One region of the Pseudoalteromonas sp. T1lg76 genome, then DNA from elsewhere that is predicted to be linked to it. Evidence: predicted binding sites of a transcription regulator. Region 1 holds the regulator's gene; the other holds the start of a gene.
What was found. Region 1 encodes sigma-54, which starts transcription at its own class of promoters, with help from an activator protein. Its sites were predicted from a motif close to GTTGGCACGNNNNTNGNNT; they were not measured.
Positions count from the first base shown of each region.

Region 1 (8,136 bases):
TGCACCAGAGGCGACTCATGCTTGCGCAGCTCATCCGGGCTGCCACAACCTATCACCCCTTTTTCAGCGATGATAATCACGTGATCGGCGATGCTCATTACCTCGGGCACATCATGAGTAACGATTAAGGACGACAGCCCAAGAACATTGTTAAGCGAGCGGATCAACTTCACCAGCACGCCCATGGAAATAGGGTCTTGCCCAGCGAACGGCTCGTCGTACATGATGAATTCCGGGTCCAGGGCGATAGCGCGCGCTAGTGCGGCACGACGGGCCATGCCACCAGAGAGCTCTGCGGGCATTAAGTCTTTAGCACCACGTAAACCCACGGCTTGCAGCTTCATTAAGACAATAAGACGGATTAATTCTTCGCTTAGCTGGGTATGCTCGCGCAGTGGAAAGGCGATATTGTCGTACACCGACATATCGGTAAATAAGGCGCCGCTTTGGAACAGCATGCTCATTTTCGTGCGCGCCTTGTATAACGCTGCGCGATTCATGCTGGGAATGCTTTGACCTTGAAAAAGAATATCGCCACTATTTGGCTTGAGCTGACCGCCGATCAGCCGCAGCAAGGTGGTTTTACCTATACCACTGGGACCCATAATGGCAGTGATCTTCCCCTTGGGAATGGTTAGGCTCATATTCTGATAGATAACACGCTCCGCGCGTTTGAAGGTAACATCCTTGATTTCAACGATTGGTTGCGACAAGTCGCTCTCCCACTATTCTTCTATCATGTGACCCGACATTTTAAAGTTTTTTTGCGCCGAGGGAAAAAAGAATCTGTAAAAATTTGTAAGATCATTCAACAAAGCTGTAATGACGACAAATTAGGTGCGTTTTTTTACACAATTACAACGGCTTTTGATACTATTTGCGCCAGTATTTTTTCTAACTCATTGGCTTTGCACTCATGCTCACTTCTTTTGCCATTCTCGTCGCCGGTTTTGTCGCTCTCGTTTGGAGTGCTGACCGTTTTGTCTTTGGCGCCGCGGCTTTGGCACGCAACCTTGGCGTACCCGCTTTAATCATAGGTTTAACCGTAGTCGCTATGGGCTCTTCCGCCCCGGAAATGATGGTGTCGGCGTCAGCGGCGCTGGCGGATAAAACCGATACTGCGGTCGGTAATGCTGTGGGCTCAAATATAACCAATATTCTGCTGGTGCTGGGTATCACCGCCCTGTTGCGCCCGCTGTCAGTGTCCTCGGTAACACTTAAACGGGAAATGCCCTTGGTTTTTGTGGTCTCTGTGGCCGCCTGGTACATGTTTACCGACAACTATTTCTCCAGTGTAGAAGGCTGGTTGCTACTGGCCGGCTTTGTCGCCTTTATCGCTTTTCTTATCGTTATTTCACGCCAGCACAAGAATACTGAGGACGACCCCTTTGTCAGCGAAGCCTGTGATGAAATCCCTAAAGACGTAAGCACCAAAACCGCCTCACTGTGGCTGGTTGTGGGCCTGATACTACTGCCGGTCAGTTCGCATTTTATCGTTTCTTCGGCGGTGGAAATTGCTCAATTCTTCGGTCTTAGCGACCTGGTAATCGGCCTCACCATTATCGCCATTGGCACCAGTTTGCCAGAGCTTGCCGCCTGTGTGGCCGGGGTGTTAAAAAACGAAGACGATCTGGCCCTGGGTAATATCGTCGGTTCAAACCTATTCAATATCCTTGCCGTGCTTTCTCTTGCTGGCATTCTCAACCCTGCTGTGATTGACCCGGCTGCAGCCAACCGCGACGCCCTGGTTATGATAGCCGCGACCATAGTATTAATTGCCATGAGTTTGAACTTTCGTGGTGCCAGACGCATCAACAGGTTAGAAGGAGGCATGTTGCTGGTCGCATTTTTTGCCTACCAAGGATATATTTTTAGTCAGATAGCATAGAGTAAGCGTATATGACACAAAGCTACATCGCTTCCGCCCAGCGGGTGATAGAGACAGAAGTTCTTGCCCTTCAAGAACAGCTACAACATCTGGACGAGCAGTTTATTCAGGCCTGTGAGCTAATGAAGGCCTGCGCCGGACGCATTATCGTGGTCGGCATGGGCAAGTCAGGTCATATCGGCAACAAGATAGCCGCCACCCTGGCCAGTACAGGCACCCCGGCCTTTTTTGTGCACCCGGGAGAAGCCAGTCACGGAGATTTAGGCATGATCACCGCCCAGGATGTGGTGTTATTGATCTCTAACTCCGGCGAGACTCATGAGATTGTCAGCATCATCCCTGTGATTAAGCGCATTGGCGCAACCTTGGTGGCCATGACAGGCAACGCCCAGTCAAGCATGGCTACCCTGGCGGATCTGCATATCTGCATCGGCGTTTCTCAGGAAGCCTGCCCCTTGGGCCTGGCTCCCACCGCCAGTACCACGGCCACTTTAGCCATGGGCGATGCCATCGCCGTTGCCCTGCTCGAAGCCAAGGGCTTTACCGCCGATGACTTTGCTTTATCCCACCCCGGCGGCAGCCTGGGTAAACGTTTATTGCTAACGCTTAACGACGTTATGCACAGCGGTGATAGCGTACCGCGTTCGCATCAATCACAAAGCATTAAAGAAGCCTTGTTGGAAATTTCCAGCAAGGGCCTGGGCATGACGGCTGTTATAAACGATGAGCAACAACTGGTTGGACTCTTTACCGATGGCGACCTGCGCCGAGTGCTGGAGCAACGCATCGATATCCATAGCACCGCCCTGCTCGAGGTGATGACACCAAATTGCACTACGGCCACCGCTAATATGCTGGCCGCCGAGGCACTTAATATCATGGAACAAAAGCGTATCAACGGTCTGATCGTCATCGATCAGGATAGTCGCCCCATTGGCGCCCTGAATATGCAAGACCTACTGCGTGCAGGAGTGCTCTAATGCAATTTTCCGATTTGTATCAGCCCATAGAGCAAGATGCTTGGCAAAGAGCGCAGGCGGTAAAATTGCTTATCTGCGATATCGACGGCGTGTTTTCCGACGGCCGTATTTATTTGGGCAATCAGGGTGAAGAGCTCAAAGCCTTTAACACCAAAGACGGCTTTGGCATTAAGGCGCTGCTTAATAGCGGTACTCAGGTGGCGGTGATCACCGGCCGCCAGTCACAAATAGTGCAAACCCGCATGGAAAGCCTGGGCGTCCCTTATATTTATCAGGGCCGTGAGCATAAACTCGATGCCTATGCCGAACTCAAGCAAACCCTTAATCTAAGTGATGAGCAGGTTGCCTATATAGGTGACGATGGCCCGGATTTGCCGGTAATGGAAAAAGTAGGTTTTGCCGTGGCCGTTAATGACGCGCACCCCTTGGTAAAGCGCGTTGCTCACTACACTACTATGCTGCCAGGTGGCTTTGGTGCGGTGCGCGAACTCACCGACCTGCTGATACTGGCCAAGGGCGGCAGCCTGGGCACCGAGGGCACCAGCTCATGAATATGGCGCGGGTGCTGATATCCATCGTTTTTATTGCGCTTATGGCCTGGCTATGGGCGCCCTATTATATGCAATCGGAAAAAACGGTAAAAAGCAGCAGCGATGCCATTTCTATCCCGGATTATATTGCCACCGGACTAAGACAAAGCAGCTATAACGATCAGGGGGCGTTAAGCCACACCGTCTATGCTGAACATATGGAGCTCTTCGACGAGCTGGGTTTTACCCACTTCAAGAAGCCGGTATTTACCCTCTATAACGACGGTGAACGTTGGCGTGTAACCGCCGATGAGGCGACGCTCTACAATAATAATATTTTGATCTTGGAAACCAACGTCATCGCCACCAATTTAATACCAGGGGCAATGATCGAAAAGGTCCAAGCAGCAGCTATCCAAATAGACATTGATGCCCAACGTATGGAATCGGAACAAAGTGTTGAGCTCAGGGGGCCGGATCTACTGATCACAGGTCAGGGCTTGAAAGCGGATATCAATACAGAGATAGTGGAACTAATAAAACATACGCGAACGGTATATTATGACCAGTAAATTCAAAGCATTAATCATAGGTTTGGGGTTCGGACTAGGCGCTGTAAATGCCTGGGCAGAGCAACCAGCCACGGTGACGGAAGTACAGATCGACGCCGATAAGCAGCAGGCGCTGATCAAAGAAAACATCACCATTTTTGATAAAAATGTGCACATTGTTCATGGTCAACGAGAAATCAAGGCGGATCGCCTTGAGGCCCACCGTCGCCCTGAGTTAGGTGATAACAAGCAGCTGCTTATTGCCACCGGCAACCCGGCCATCTACAGTGAAACCATGGACGATGGTACGCAAATCACCGCTTCCGCTAAGGAAATCCGCTACGATGTAGCCACGCAAATGCTACAGATTTCCGGCACCGCCAAAATTGCCATGGCCGATCAACAGATCGTCGCCGAGACGATCAGCTATGATATAAACAAGCAGCTGATCAGTGCCGAAAAAGATAAAGATTCGAGCACCCGTGTAAGAACCACGCTCACACCGCAAAATGACGAGCAAAAAGAGAAGGGACAACCATGACCACGCTGAAGGCGCAAAAGCTGGCAAAAAGCTATAAAGGCCGTGAAGTGGTCAAGGATGTGGGCCTGGAAGTCAAAGCCGGCAGCATAGTCGGCTTGCTTGGCCCCAACGGCGCCGGTAAAACCACTACCTTCTATATGATTGTGGGTCTGGTACCAAGCGACAAGGGTGTGATCAGCATCGATGAGCAGGATATCACCCTGCTGCCCATGCATTCACGCGCCCGTTTAGGCATAGGTTATTTGCCGCAAGAGTCTTCTATTTTCCGTAAATTAACCGTCTATCAGAACCTGATGGCTATTTTGGAAACCCGTAAGGACCTGGATAAAAGCGGCCGTGAAAGCGAGCTCGAAGGTCTGCTGGACGAATTTAATATTCAGCATATTCGTGAGTCATTAGGCATGGCCCTGTCCGGCGGCGAACGCCGTCGTGTGGAGATTGCCCGCGCCCTCGCCGCTAACCCGAAATTTATTCTGCTCGACGAACCTTTTGCTGGTGTTGACCCTATTTCGGTGCTAGATATTAAGAAAATCATTGAACACCTCCGCAACCGTGGTATTGGCGTTCTTATTACCGATCACAATGTGCGCGAAACATTAGATGTATGTGAAACTGCCTATATCGTCTCCCATGGCGAGCTAATCGCATCAGGAACTCCCCAACAGGTATTAGCAGATCAAACAGTACGCGATGTGTATTTAGGTGAGCAGTTTAGACTTTAATCACAAAAGGATTGTTAGAGTACATGAGGCAATCATTACAGCTGCGTCTAGGCCAGCAATTAACAATGACCCCACAATTGCAGCAGGCTATCCGCCTGTTGCAGCTCAGTACTTTGGATCTCCAACAAGAAATTCAAGAAGCGCTTGATGCCAACCCCTTGCTCGAAATCGAAGAAGAGCATTACGGCGATAGTGACCTGCCACGCGATAAAAATTCGGCGGCCGACAGCGATAGCGACATTCAAAGCAATAACAGCACAAGCAATCAGGACGAAGTTGAAAGCAGCGACGCCCTTAACAATGACTCGATCAGCGATGAGCTGCCCATGGATGTATCCTGGGACGAGTACATCAGTGCCGCCCCGGTTGCATCTGGGCCCATGCCCGATGACGAGTCTATTTACCAAGGCGAAACCACAGAAACCTTGCACGATTACCTGATGTGGCAATTACGCCTCACCCCGTTTAGCGCCATAGATGAAGCCATTGCTACCGCGATTATCGAAGCCATCGACGACAACGGCTTACTTACCGTTAGCACCGAGGACTTGCTCGAAAGCATCAACCATGATGAGCTGGAAGAAGAGATTGAACTCGACGAAATAGAGGCCGTTCTTAAGCGAGTTCAAATGTTTGATCCCATTGGTATTGGCGCCCGCTCACTACAAGAGTGCTTGTTGATCCAGCTCAAGCAATTTTCGCCTCAAACCCCTTGGCTTAACGAGACGAAAGAGGTAGTTTGTAATTATATTGATTTGCTTGGTAACCGTGACTACCGCACCTTAATGAAAAAGACTAAGCTTAAAGAAGCCCAGTTGAAAGAGGTGATGACACTGATACACAGCCTGAATCCCAAGCCCGCCGCGACCATAGTGCGCGAAGAGTCGGAGTATGTGATCCCGGATGTATCGGTGAAGAAGGTCAAGGGTCGCTGGAAGGTGGAATTAAACCCCGACAGCATGCCGAAGATACGTGTCAACGATCACTACGCATCCCTGGGTCGCAACTGCAAATCACAAAGTGACAGCCAATTTATTCGCTCTCACTTGCAAGAGGCAAAATGGTTTATAAAGAGCCTGGAGCAACGCAATGACACCTTACTTAAAGTAACTAATTGCATTGTTCAGCAACAACAGGCATTCTTTGAACATGGCGAAGAAGCAATGAAGCCAATGGTCCTTAACGACGTTGCAGAAATGGTGGAAATGCACGAGTCAACAATCTCTCGTGTTACCACACAAAAATACATGCACACGCCACGTGGGATCTTTGAGTTAAAGTACTTTTTCTCCAGCCATGTGAATACCGAGAATGGAGGTGAATGCTCATCCACAGCGATTAGAGCATTGATCAAAAAGCTAGTAGCCGCGGAAAATCCTGTAAAACCGTTAAGCGATAGCAAGATTACCGACATACTAGCAGAGCAAGGAATCAAAGTGGCTCGACGAACGATTGCAAAATATCGTGAATCGTTGGCCATACCACCGTCAAATCAACGTAAAAGCTTGATATAGACGTTAGACAAGAAGGAAAATGCTTATGCAATTAAATCTTACCGGTCGTCATGTAGAAATCACAGACTCTCTTCGCAACTATGTAAATAGTAAATTTGCCAAATTAGAGCGTCACTTTGACCACATTAATAATGTGCATGTTATTCTTGATATCGAGAAACTCACACAAAAAGCAGAAGCAACACTTCATGTAAACGGCGGCGAACTGTTTGCCACCGCAGAGCATCAGGATATGTACGCGGCGATCGATGGCTTAATTGACAAATTAGACCGCCAGGTAATCAAACATAAAGAGAAATTGTCTCGTCATTAAAATGAGCTTAGATTTACTTTTTTCCAAGGACTGCAGCAAGGCTGCGGTCCTTTTTAATAGCAAAAAAAGAATGTTGGAATACCTCTCTCAGGTAGCACACCAACATATCCCCCACCTCAGTGAGCAAGCTATACTGGATTCCCTTCTGGCTCGTGAAAAGCTTGGCAGCACTGGCATAGGGAAAGGGGTTGCCATTCCACACGGTCGCCTTGAAGGCATAGAGAATACCCTGGCCATTATCGTCACCAACCGTGAAGCCATCAATTTTGACGCCATCGACAATCGCCCCGTTGATATTTTTGTGGCGCTGCTTGTACCAGGCGATCAATGCGATCAACATCTCAAGACCTTGGCGAAAATTGCTGATAAACTTAAAGATAAACAATTCTGTAAGCAGCTAAGATCGGTCACCAGTGACCAGGAACTGTACCAGTTAATGGTTGCCTAGGGCACCACATGGGAAGTTCGATTGAAAAATTCGACTGAAAAGTGCGACTGAGAAGTTCGATTGATAAGTTCGAGTGTTTAACTTTAATGCCAGCATATGGCTCGGCAAGGGGTGGATAAATGGATTTGATTATTGTCAGTGGGCGCTCCGGTTCCGGTAAATCCGTCGCCCTGCATGTACTTGAAGATCTCGGCTACTATTGTGTCGATAATATCCCGGTCAACCTATTGCCCGCCCTGGTGCGCAGCGTTTCCGACAATTACGATAAAATTGCCGTCAGCATAGACGTTCGTAACCTTCCCAAAGAAGAACAAGAATTCAGCGATATCTTAGGTTACCTACCAGAATTTTCACAACCGACACTGTTTTACCTCGACAGTGACGAGCAGACCCTGATCAAACGCTTTTCAGAAACCCGACGCCTGCACCCGCTGTCGATGCAAAACCTGCCTCTAGACTTGGCCATCCGCGAAGAAAAACAACTACTGGATGTGTTGATCACTCACGCCAACTTTATCATTGATACCAGTGAGTTAAGTGTTCACCAGTTGGCCGAGATGATACGAGAAAAGGTACTAGGTAAAAAAGATAAGCAACTGCTTATCACCTTTGAATCCTTCGGTTTTAAACACGGCATCCCAAAAAATGC
Region 1 is NZ_PQCE01000034.1:82,002-90,137, reverse strand. It holds gene C2M35_RS12865 (ATP-binding cassette domain-containing protein) at 1-713, opposite strand, end outside; gene C2M35_RS12860 (calcium/sodium antiporter) at 917-1,888, shown strand; gene C2M35_RS12855 (KpsF/GutQ family sugar-phosphate isomerase) at 1,900-2,868, shown strand; gene kdsC (3-deoxy-manno-octulosonate-8-phosphatase KdsC) at 2,868-3,419, shown strand; gene lptC (LPS export ABC transporter periplasmic protein LptC) at 3,416-3,970, shown strand; gene lptA (lipopolysaccharide transport periplasmic protein LptA) at 3,960-4,490, shown strand; gene lptB (LPS export ABC transporter ATP-binding protein) at 4,487-5,212, shown strand; gene C2M35_RS12830 (RNA polymerase factor sigma-54) at 5,236-6,726, shown strand; gene hpf (ribosome hibernation promoting factor) at 6,752-7,039, shown strand; gene ptsN (PTS IIA-like nitrogen regulatory protein PtsN) at 7,041-7,487, shown strand; gene rapZ (RNase adapter RapZ) at 7,607-8,136, shown strand, end outside.

Region 2 (8,136 bases), on a different contig from region 1:
CTATAGATGGGGCCTGGTAATTCGGCACAGACCTGACGTATTAAAGTGGCGGCCAAACCTTGACGACGATAATCTGCCTCTACAAACACGCCACATAAAAAATGTTGTTGTTCAACAAGACTGACTCTGGCTGCCGCCACTATGTCATTGTCGCAACGCACCACCCAAATTTGGTCTTGCTTATTGGCACGACCTCGGGCGCCGACCCTATCATAAAATTTGTTCACCAAGGGGGTGGCGAGGGCGGGTACGCGTTGCGCCACTGGGGGGGTCATCGCGATGCGCTCATCATCGCTAAGAAATGTTCAAACTGCTGCTTTAAGTAGCCTTGCTCCGAAATCGGACGCATATTGATGGCTTCATAAACCTTATCCCGGGCATTTTTGCCACGGATAATTTGATACGCCCAAAACGAGGCTTCATAGTCCAATTGAATTCGGTACTTCTCTTCTCGCGGAAGACGGCAAAGATTGACACTCATCGCTGCAACACTATTTAATAACTGACGGAGCCTATACTATAACAGATAGCACCCAGGGTGTATGGGGCGGCCGCTAAGCTAGGGCTAGTATTTCTACTCCAGGTTACCTAAAATAGAAAAAATCATCACATAAATTTAACAATGTGATTAATAAAATAATGATACTCACTGCTTCCTGATCCCGCTAATTTTTTCTTCAAGGTCGTAGTGTTACGCCAGCAGGTATTTATGCAAAACATCTTTGCCTTGGTGCTGCCGCGATTGCTGCTAGTGGCTCTATTTTGCGCCCTAGGCAATGCCCATGGGGCAAACAACAGCACTAAGATGACCTTTAACAGACCGATGGACACCGCCCAGGCGCGCTTTGTCATCGAACTGATGTCACAGGCTTATAGTCAGCTCGGCTATGAGCTGGAGATCATTGACTTCGATCACCCTCAGGCCTTGGCCGCTGCAGATGAGGGGGAGCTAGACGGTCAGCTAGGACGCATCGCCAATATAGAAACCCGCTATGAGAACCTGGTGCGGGTAAACTTCCCCTTGTTTAAGTTTGAGCTTTTTATGCTCACCCGTTGTCATTACTGCAGCCTACAGGAGCTCGCTCGGGTTGCCATCCGCAATGGTTACCCGGTCACCGAGCAATACCTGCATAGCAATAATTTCAATGGCCAAATTATTAAATTGGAAAGCGTGGCGGCGCAGCTGAACCTCTTGGCTCAGCGCCAGGTTGAAGCCGTGGTGCTGCTTGATTTCCACCTCAAGCAAGGCTACCGAAATCGCGCCGAGCAACCCTTTACCCGCCATCATCTGCAAAACTACTACAGTTATCATTACCTGCATAAGCGCCATGAGGATAAAATTCCCAAGCTTTTAGCGGTATTGCAGGAGTTAGAGGCAAGTGGGGTGGTGGCGCAGCTGCGCAAAAAGCACGGCTTATAAGTCGAGCTCGCCCTGCTCCATGGATGGCGGTTGCTGGCCTTGTTCCTGTTGGCGCGCTAAGAAACGCTTATAACGCTGTTGACACAGCAAATTGACATGACGCTTTTGCTCATCGCTGAGCTGATTCCAATGAAACCGCTCTTCTCGCGACCGATAACAACCAAGACAATAGCCGCGACTATTGACCTGGCAGATCCCCTTACAGGGGCTATCGATGGAGAATATTTCAAGCTGTTGCATAGGCACTTCAAAGCATAAACCCTATTTCTAACGTTAATGCCTGAGGCGTCTAATTACCAGTGAAAGTTAGCCAAGGTTATCCATTTCTTCTTTGCGTAAAACCGGCTTGGCGTAAATGGCGGTAACCAGGTCGCGCAAATGCTCTGGGATGGCTTCCATACGCTGGGCAAAGGCCTTCACATCTTCGGATTCTGAGTCAACCACGGCATTGGCATGCTTGGCGGCAATGTAGTTGCCCGGATGCAAATAGAAAGACTCGACAATCTGCTTATCTATGGTTTTCGCCAAATCTTCCGGAGTGCTGCAGTCGTTGCTAATGGGCTGACCAAAGGCCAGATGTACATGACCCTTATCGCTGGTAAAGCCCTCGACTATGCTTTCGATGTCTTCACCTGCCGACTTTACATACTCACCATGGTGCTTTTTATGATACAGCTCCTTGGCCTTCGACAGGGCGCAGGGTTCGTACTGATACGAGATAGAAACCGGCACGATTTTTAGCTCGCGCACATATTCGGCAAAATCTTTCTTTTGCTTGCGGCCATTAAGCTGCAGCATTTTCAACAGTGCTGGATCGGTTTGGTCGAAACCGTCTTTGGTGCGCCCTTCACGCTGGGCAATCCAAATGCTGTGCCCCTCGGTCAAGGAGTCGTAAATATAGGCCGACAGCTGAGTCAGCGCCTTAAGCATTTCTTTCGGTGCCTTGGCCGAACGCTTAACGATAAAGCTCTTGTTCAAGCGCATTAGCTCAGTGATATAAGGAATTTGCAGCAGGTTATCGCCAATGGCGATACGCACCGTATTCATATCGTGCTGGTGCAAGCCAAAGTTCACCAAGGCTGGATCAAGAACAATATCGCGGTGATTGGAGATAAACAAATAGGCCTGATTTTTATCCAACTTATCAAGGCCGGAGAAGGTCACCTTGGACGTGGTGTTATTTACTATCTGCTCAAGATAGTGCACCACTTCAAGCTGCACTTGCTGCACCGAGTTAACCTGTCCCCATTTACGCTGTAGCTGCTGGCGCACCAGAGGCCGCGAAATAAGACGTATTGATGCCAACCAAGCAGGCAAATTATGCTTAGCAATAAGGTCGACAAAGGCATTATCGGCCACCAGCCGAGCCACGGATGCCGCCACTTCATCATCGTTGTAAGGTCTTATATCTGCATACTTATCCACGGTGCTCACCTTTTAACTGCAGGCAAAAAAACGGCGCTCATTGTATCGCGCCCTTTATTTATTCGCTAAGTTTATCAACTCTTACCAGTGAGAGATAGCCTACCTACGGCTGAATTTTAGCCACAGCAAGCGTATTAGCAACAGCGCCAGAATAACAGCAGAGCCTTGCTCCAACCAAGGCGGTAACACCTCTTGATGCTGGCCACCGAGCGGCGTGACATTAAATCCGAATTCACCAACCAGGTAATCGGTGAGCACGCCAAACAGCAAGGCCACACCTATTACCCCGGTTAGATAGGCAGCAACCGCGCGGCGCCCCAGCTCCTTGCCCACTACACCTAGGGTAGCAATATTGGTCGCTGGTCCCGCCAGCATAAAGACCAGTACAGCCCCGGGTGACACTCCGGCCAACAACAAGCCGGCGGCAATGGGGGTAGAGGCCGTGGCACAGATATACATGGGGATGCTGACCAGCACCATCACAGTCATGGCCAAAATACCACTGCCCCATTGGCTTAAATAGGAGGTAGGTACATAGGTTTGCACCACAGCCGCAAAAAACAGACCTATCATCAACCATAAGGCGGTATCGCTTAAAAGCTTAGTGGCACTAAAGTGCAGCGCTTGCTGTAACTTGCTAAGAGCGGATGGCTGAGCTTGCGGTGTTGACTGCGACGCCTTTTTATCGGTATTACAGCAACTGGATGTTGCCTGTGTGACCTGAGTTTGTGGGGTGCAACAACCGCCGCTTTGCTTATCGAGCTGAACCTCGGAGGCACAACAACTCGATGGACCCTCAACTGCAGGCACCTTATCATTAGAGCCGCAGCACGCACCTTGCTTGGGTGTAGAGCTTGCAGTGACGCTTGGCTCCAAACTGCCCTCGCGCCCCACCAGCAAACCGGCGGTAATGGCGCTGCAAACGGCGGCTATGGGTCTTATCACCGCCATAAAGGGACCCAATAAGGCATAGGACACGGAGACGGAATCAATTCCGGTTTCCGGTGTCGACACTAAAAATGACGTTGTCGCACTTTTTGACGCGCCCGCTCGTCTTAAGCCGACCGCCGCCGGGATCACGCCGCAGGAGCACAAAGGCATGGGCGCGCCGATTAGCGCCGCCTTCACCGTGGTCCAGAGGCCTTCTTTACCCAGATGACGATTGAGAAAGTGCGTCGGCAAATACACATTGATGATTCCGGCAATCAACAACCCTAGCATCAGCCAAGGTGCCGACAACACAAACAATTGCCAAAAATTACTGATTAAGTCCATCTATGTCCTCCAGTGCGGTCAGAATCGAACAATGTTGCGCCGGGGCGCTACTGCCGCAGCATTGCTCGGCCAGTTGCGACAGCGAAGCATGAAAGCGCTGTAACTCGGCGATCCGCTGTGCCACCAAATCACGCTTTTTCAGGGTCAGATCTTTCACTTCCTGACAGCTGTGCTCGGCCTTTTCAAAGTTTATCTTTAACAGCTCGGCAATTTCTTCCAGGCTAAAGCCGACATCCTTGGCACGACGAATAAAACGCAATTGTGCCATGTGCTTACCCCCATATTGACGATAGCCACTGGCGCTGCGCTGAGGCGCGCTCAATAGTCCTTGCTGCTCGTAATAACGCAGTGCATCCGTACTCATGTCCACCTGTTTGGCCAATTCACCTATACGCATCTGCACTCCTCCCCCCTCAAACTCTTTGCTTAGCAGGCATTATAAACCTTAGAGTTAACACTAAGGTCAAGGATTAATTTTGCGCTAAACGTTGGTCCATGAAAGACTAGCGCCAATAGCCTATTTGGAGAGCACAAATGAACATCGTCATGTTAGACGCCGACACCTTAGGAGCAAACTCACTGGCACCAATTGCCGCCTTAGGAGAATTTCATCGCCACCCCCTGACATCAGCAGAAGATGTAGTGACGCGCTGCGCCGACGCCGAGGTAGTGATCACCAACAAGGTGCAACTTGGCGCCGAGCAGCTTAAGGCCTTGCCTAAGCTGAAACTTATCTGTGTTGCCGCCACCGGCACCAATAACATAGATATCGCTGCCGCTAAGGAGCATGGCATTGCTGTGTGTAATGTTGCCGGCTATTCCACCGCCAGCGTAGTGCAGCATACCTTTACCCTGATCTCCTTACTGCTTAATAACCTGCATAGGTATATAGATGACTGTCGCCAAGGCGCCTGGCAACAAAGCGAGATGTTTTGCCGCCTTGATTATGAGATCGCCGAGCTGGCGGGTAAAAAACTTGCCATTATCGGCCATGGTGAGCTCGGCCAGGCCCTGGCCAAGGTAGCCCATGCCTTTGATATGCAGGTGCTTATTGCCGAGCGTCGCGGCCAAGCCCCGCGCCCCGGGCGCATCGCTTTTGAACAAGCGCTGGCGCAGGCGGATATCGTCAGCATTCACTGCCCACTTAACGCCGAGACAGAGCAGTTAATAAATCGCGATACCCTGGCCTTAATGCAACCGACAGCCGTCTTAGTCAACACCGCCCGCGGCCCCATTATCAACGAAGCAGATCTGGCCACAGCCCTGGCCGATGGTACCCTAGGCGGCGCAGCCTTAGATGTGCTCAGTGAAGAGCCAGCCAACCCTGAAAATCCTTTGGTTCGCTATCAGGGTGACAACCTGCTGCTCACACCGCATATAGCCTGGGCATCAAAACAGGCCAGAGACAGGCTGATCCACCAGCTGGCCTTAAATATTCGCGCCTATGCCAATGGTGAAGTTCGCAATCGGGTTGGCTAAATTCGCCAACTCTTTTGAAATAACACCAACCCGCTTAAAAGAATAATGTGTAACCAATTGAAAAATATAAAGTAAAATTTTTGGCATTGAACTTGATTATTCAATGCCAACTAGATAACAAAAATTGGATAAAACAATGAAAAAAGCACTTCTTTGCGCCCTTGTCGCCCTGCCTCTACTTGGTGGTTGTATCGTTTCGGTGAATGACGGTGAAGCTGACGCCCATTGGTCATCAAGCGACTGGCAAAAACAACAGCGCCAAAATCGCGACTATATTGCCCACCTTGAGCTAGGGAACAGCGCTGCTGTGATCAAAGAAACCCTGGGCACACCGGATTTCAGTGAGTCCTTTGCTCATAAGGGTGAAGAGTATCAGGTACTGTTTTATGCCACGCAAAGCGTTAAGTCCGATGGCAAAATCAGCAAAAATGAATGTACACCCTTGGTATTTAAGGCTGGTCGTTTGGTGAGTATTGGTGATAGCGCCTATCAGGCACTGGTCGGTAAACTATAAAGATAAAAAAAGCCGCGTGGATTAAAGCCCACGCGGCTTTTTTTTAGCCGTAGAAAGCAGCGCTATTACGCCCGTCTTGCTTGGCCTGATACATGCCCCTGTCGGCATTTTCAATCAAGGCCATTTCACAGTTGTCGTCGTTGTCGCCATTAAAGGTGGTGGCGCCAATGCTGATGGTGATGTGCTCAGCAATGGGTGAGTCTATATGGGGAATATTAAGCTCGCGGATCACCCTGCATAGCTTATTGGCCAAAGCCATGGCTGTGTCTTCTTCACTGCCGGGCAAAACCGCAACAAACTCTTCACCACCATAACGGGCGATAAAATCGCTGCCGCGTTGACAATTATTGACCAGGGCCGAAGCCACTTTTTTCAAACATTCATCACCCTGCTGATGCCCGTAGCAGTCGTTGTAACGCTTAAAGTAATCGATATCTATCAATAGCACAGACAAAGGCAATCCGGCGCGCACACTGCGGCGCCATTCACGAGCAAAATGTTCGTCGAAATAACGACGATTGGGAATTTCCGTTAAGCCATCTATGCTCGCCAGCATTTCCAACAGATCATTTTTTTGTTTAATGGTCAGCTGATTCTTCACTCGGGCACGAACAATGGCGCTGCCAAAAGGCTTGCTAATATAGTCCATGGCGCCAAGCTCAAGGCCCTTGGCTTCATCGCCACTGGAGTCACTGGCGGAGATAATAATGACGGGAATGGGCTGAGTTTTATCATCATGTTTGAGCTGTTTTAGCGCCTCGTAACCATCCATACCCGGGAGCATGATATCAAGTAAGATCAAATCGGCACTGTTGTCCTCAAGCCAAGCAAACATGGCCTCGGCATCATTGACACAATGCACCTGGTATTGAGGGGTGAGGGTTTTGGTTAAAATCGCTTGGTTTAATTCATCACCGTCGACAATGAGAATTTTTGCTGACTTCATGAGCCTTCCTGTTTGCTTCACCTTGCCCAGCAATCCGTCCCTTACAGGCCTGTCGCTGAGCTATATTTGTTATTTATTTAGCGCACCTTTGTTACCAGTTTAGACCCGGTTAGCGAGCTTTACTTGGTATTTTTACGGTAGTTTTTGTTACCAAGGTGGTTTTCTTTTACCTAATCTAGCATGCCACAGGTCATCAGGCATGGCTCTGCTCTGGAGCTAACCATACCTGATCAGCCGGCAAAAGCAATGCGTACAGCGCCTATAATAAACGCTGTACTGCATTGTTCGCTATAGATTTTCTTCCGCAAAGGAAGCTAAGCGACTACGCACCACGCCATTAAGGTTGATAGTAGCGCTGCCCTCAAAGTGTTTAAAGCGCTCTACTATATAGGTTAAGCCCGAGGTCAGCGGCGTTAAATAGCTGCTGTCGATTTGCGCCAGGTTACCAGAGCAAATCAGCTTAGTACCCGCACCACAGCGGGTGATAATGGTTTTGAGCTGAGAAGCCGTTAAGTTCTGACTTTCATCCAAGAGCACCACGGCATTTTGAATACTGCGTCCGCGCATAAAGTTGACCGACTTGAACTGGATATTGGCCTTTTCCATAATATAGTTACGGCTGGAAATAGGGTTTTCATCGCTCTTATGTAACACCTCCAAAGAATCTGTGATCGCCGCCAACCAAGGCGCCATCTTTTCTTCTTCGGTACCCGGTAGGAAACCGATAGACTCGGCAATTTCTGGAGTGTTTCGGGTGACAATCAGCTTATCGTACACACCTTTTTCTATGATCATTTCCAGTGCGCAGGCCAAGGCTAGAATGGTTTTACCGCAACCCGCCGGGCCGGTCAGCAGCACTAACTCAACGTCCGGGTCGAGCAAAGCATCCATGGCCATGCCCTGATAGATATTTTTCGGCTTTACGCCCCAGGCATTGCGCGACATCAGGCGCTCCACGCCGAGATCCTTTAAGGTGATATGGGTATCGTTGTATTCCACCACCCGGGCGGCAAAGTGACCGGTTTCGTCAAGCAGATATTCATTGGCAAACACATCCGGCACCAACTCGCGCGCGAC
Region 2 is NZ_PQCE01000012.1:103,800-111,935, reverse strand. It holds gene C2M35_RS05550 (GNAT family N-acetyltransferase) at 1-275, opposite strand, end outside; gene C2M35_RS05545 (DUF3283 family protein) at 272-481, opposite strand; gene C2M35_RS05540 (substrate-binding periplasmic protein) at 710-1,420, shown strand; gene C2M35_RS05535 (DUF1289 domain-containing protein) at 1,415-1,660, opposite strand; gene C2M35_RS05530 (1-acyl-sn-glycerol-3-phosphate acyltransferase) at 1,727-2,845, opposite strand; gene C2M35_RS05525 (SO_0444 family Cu/Zn efflux transporter) at 2,945-4,120, opposite strand; gene zntR (Zn(2+)-responsive transcriptional regulator) at 4,104-4,517, opposite strand; gene C2M35_RS05515 (D-2-hydroxyacid dehydrogenase) at 4,655-5,599, shown strand; gene C2M35_RS05510 (DUF3192 domain-containing protein) at 5,736-6,113, shown strand; gene C2M35_RS05505 (diguanylate cyclase) at 6,157-7,059, opposite strand; gene C2M35_RS05500 (PhoH family protein) at 7,348-8,136, opposite strand, start outside.
Region 2: a site for sigma-54 is predicted at 5,679-5,697, ahead of C2M35_RS05510 (DUF3192 domain-containing protein). Genes of this name have one in related genera too.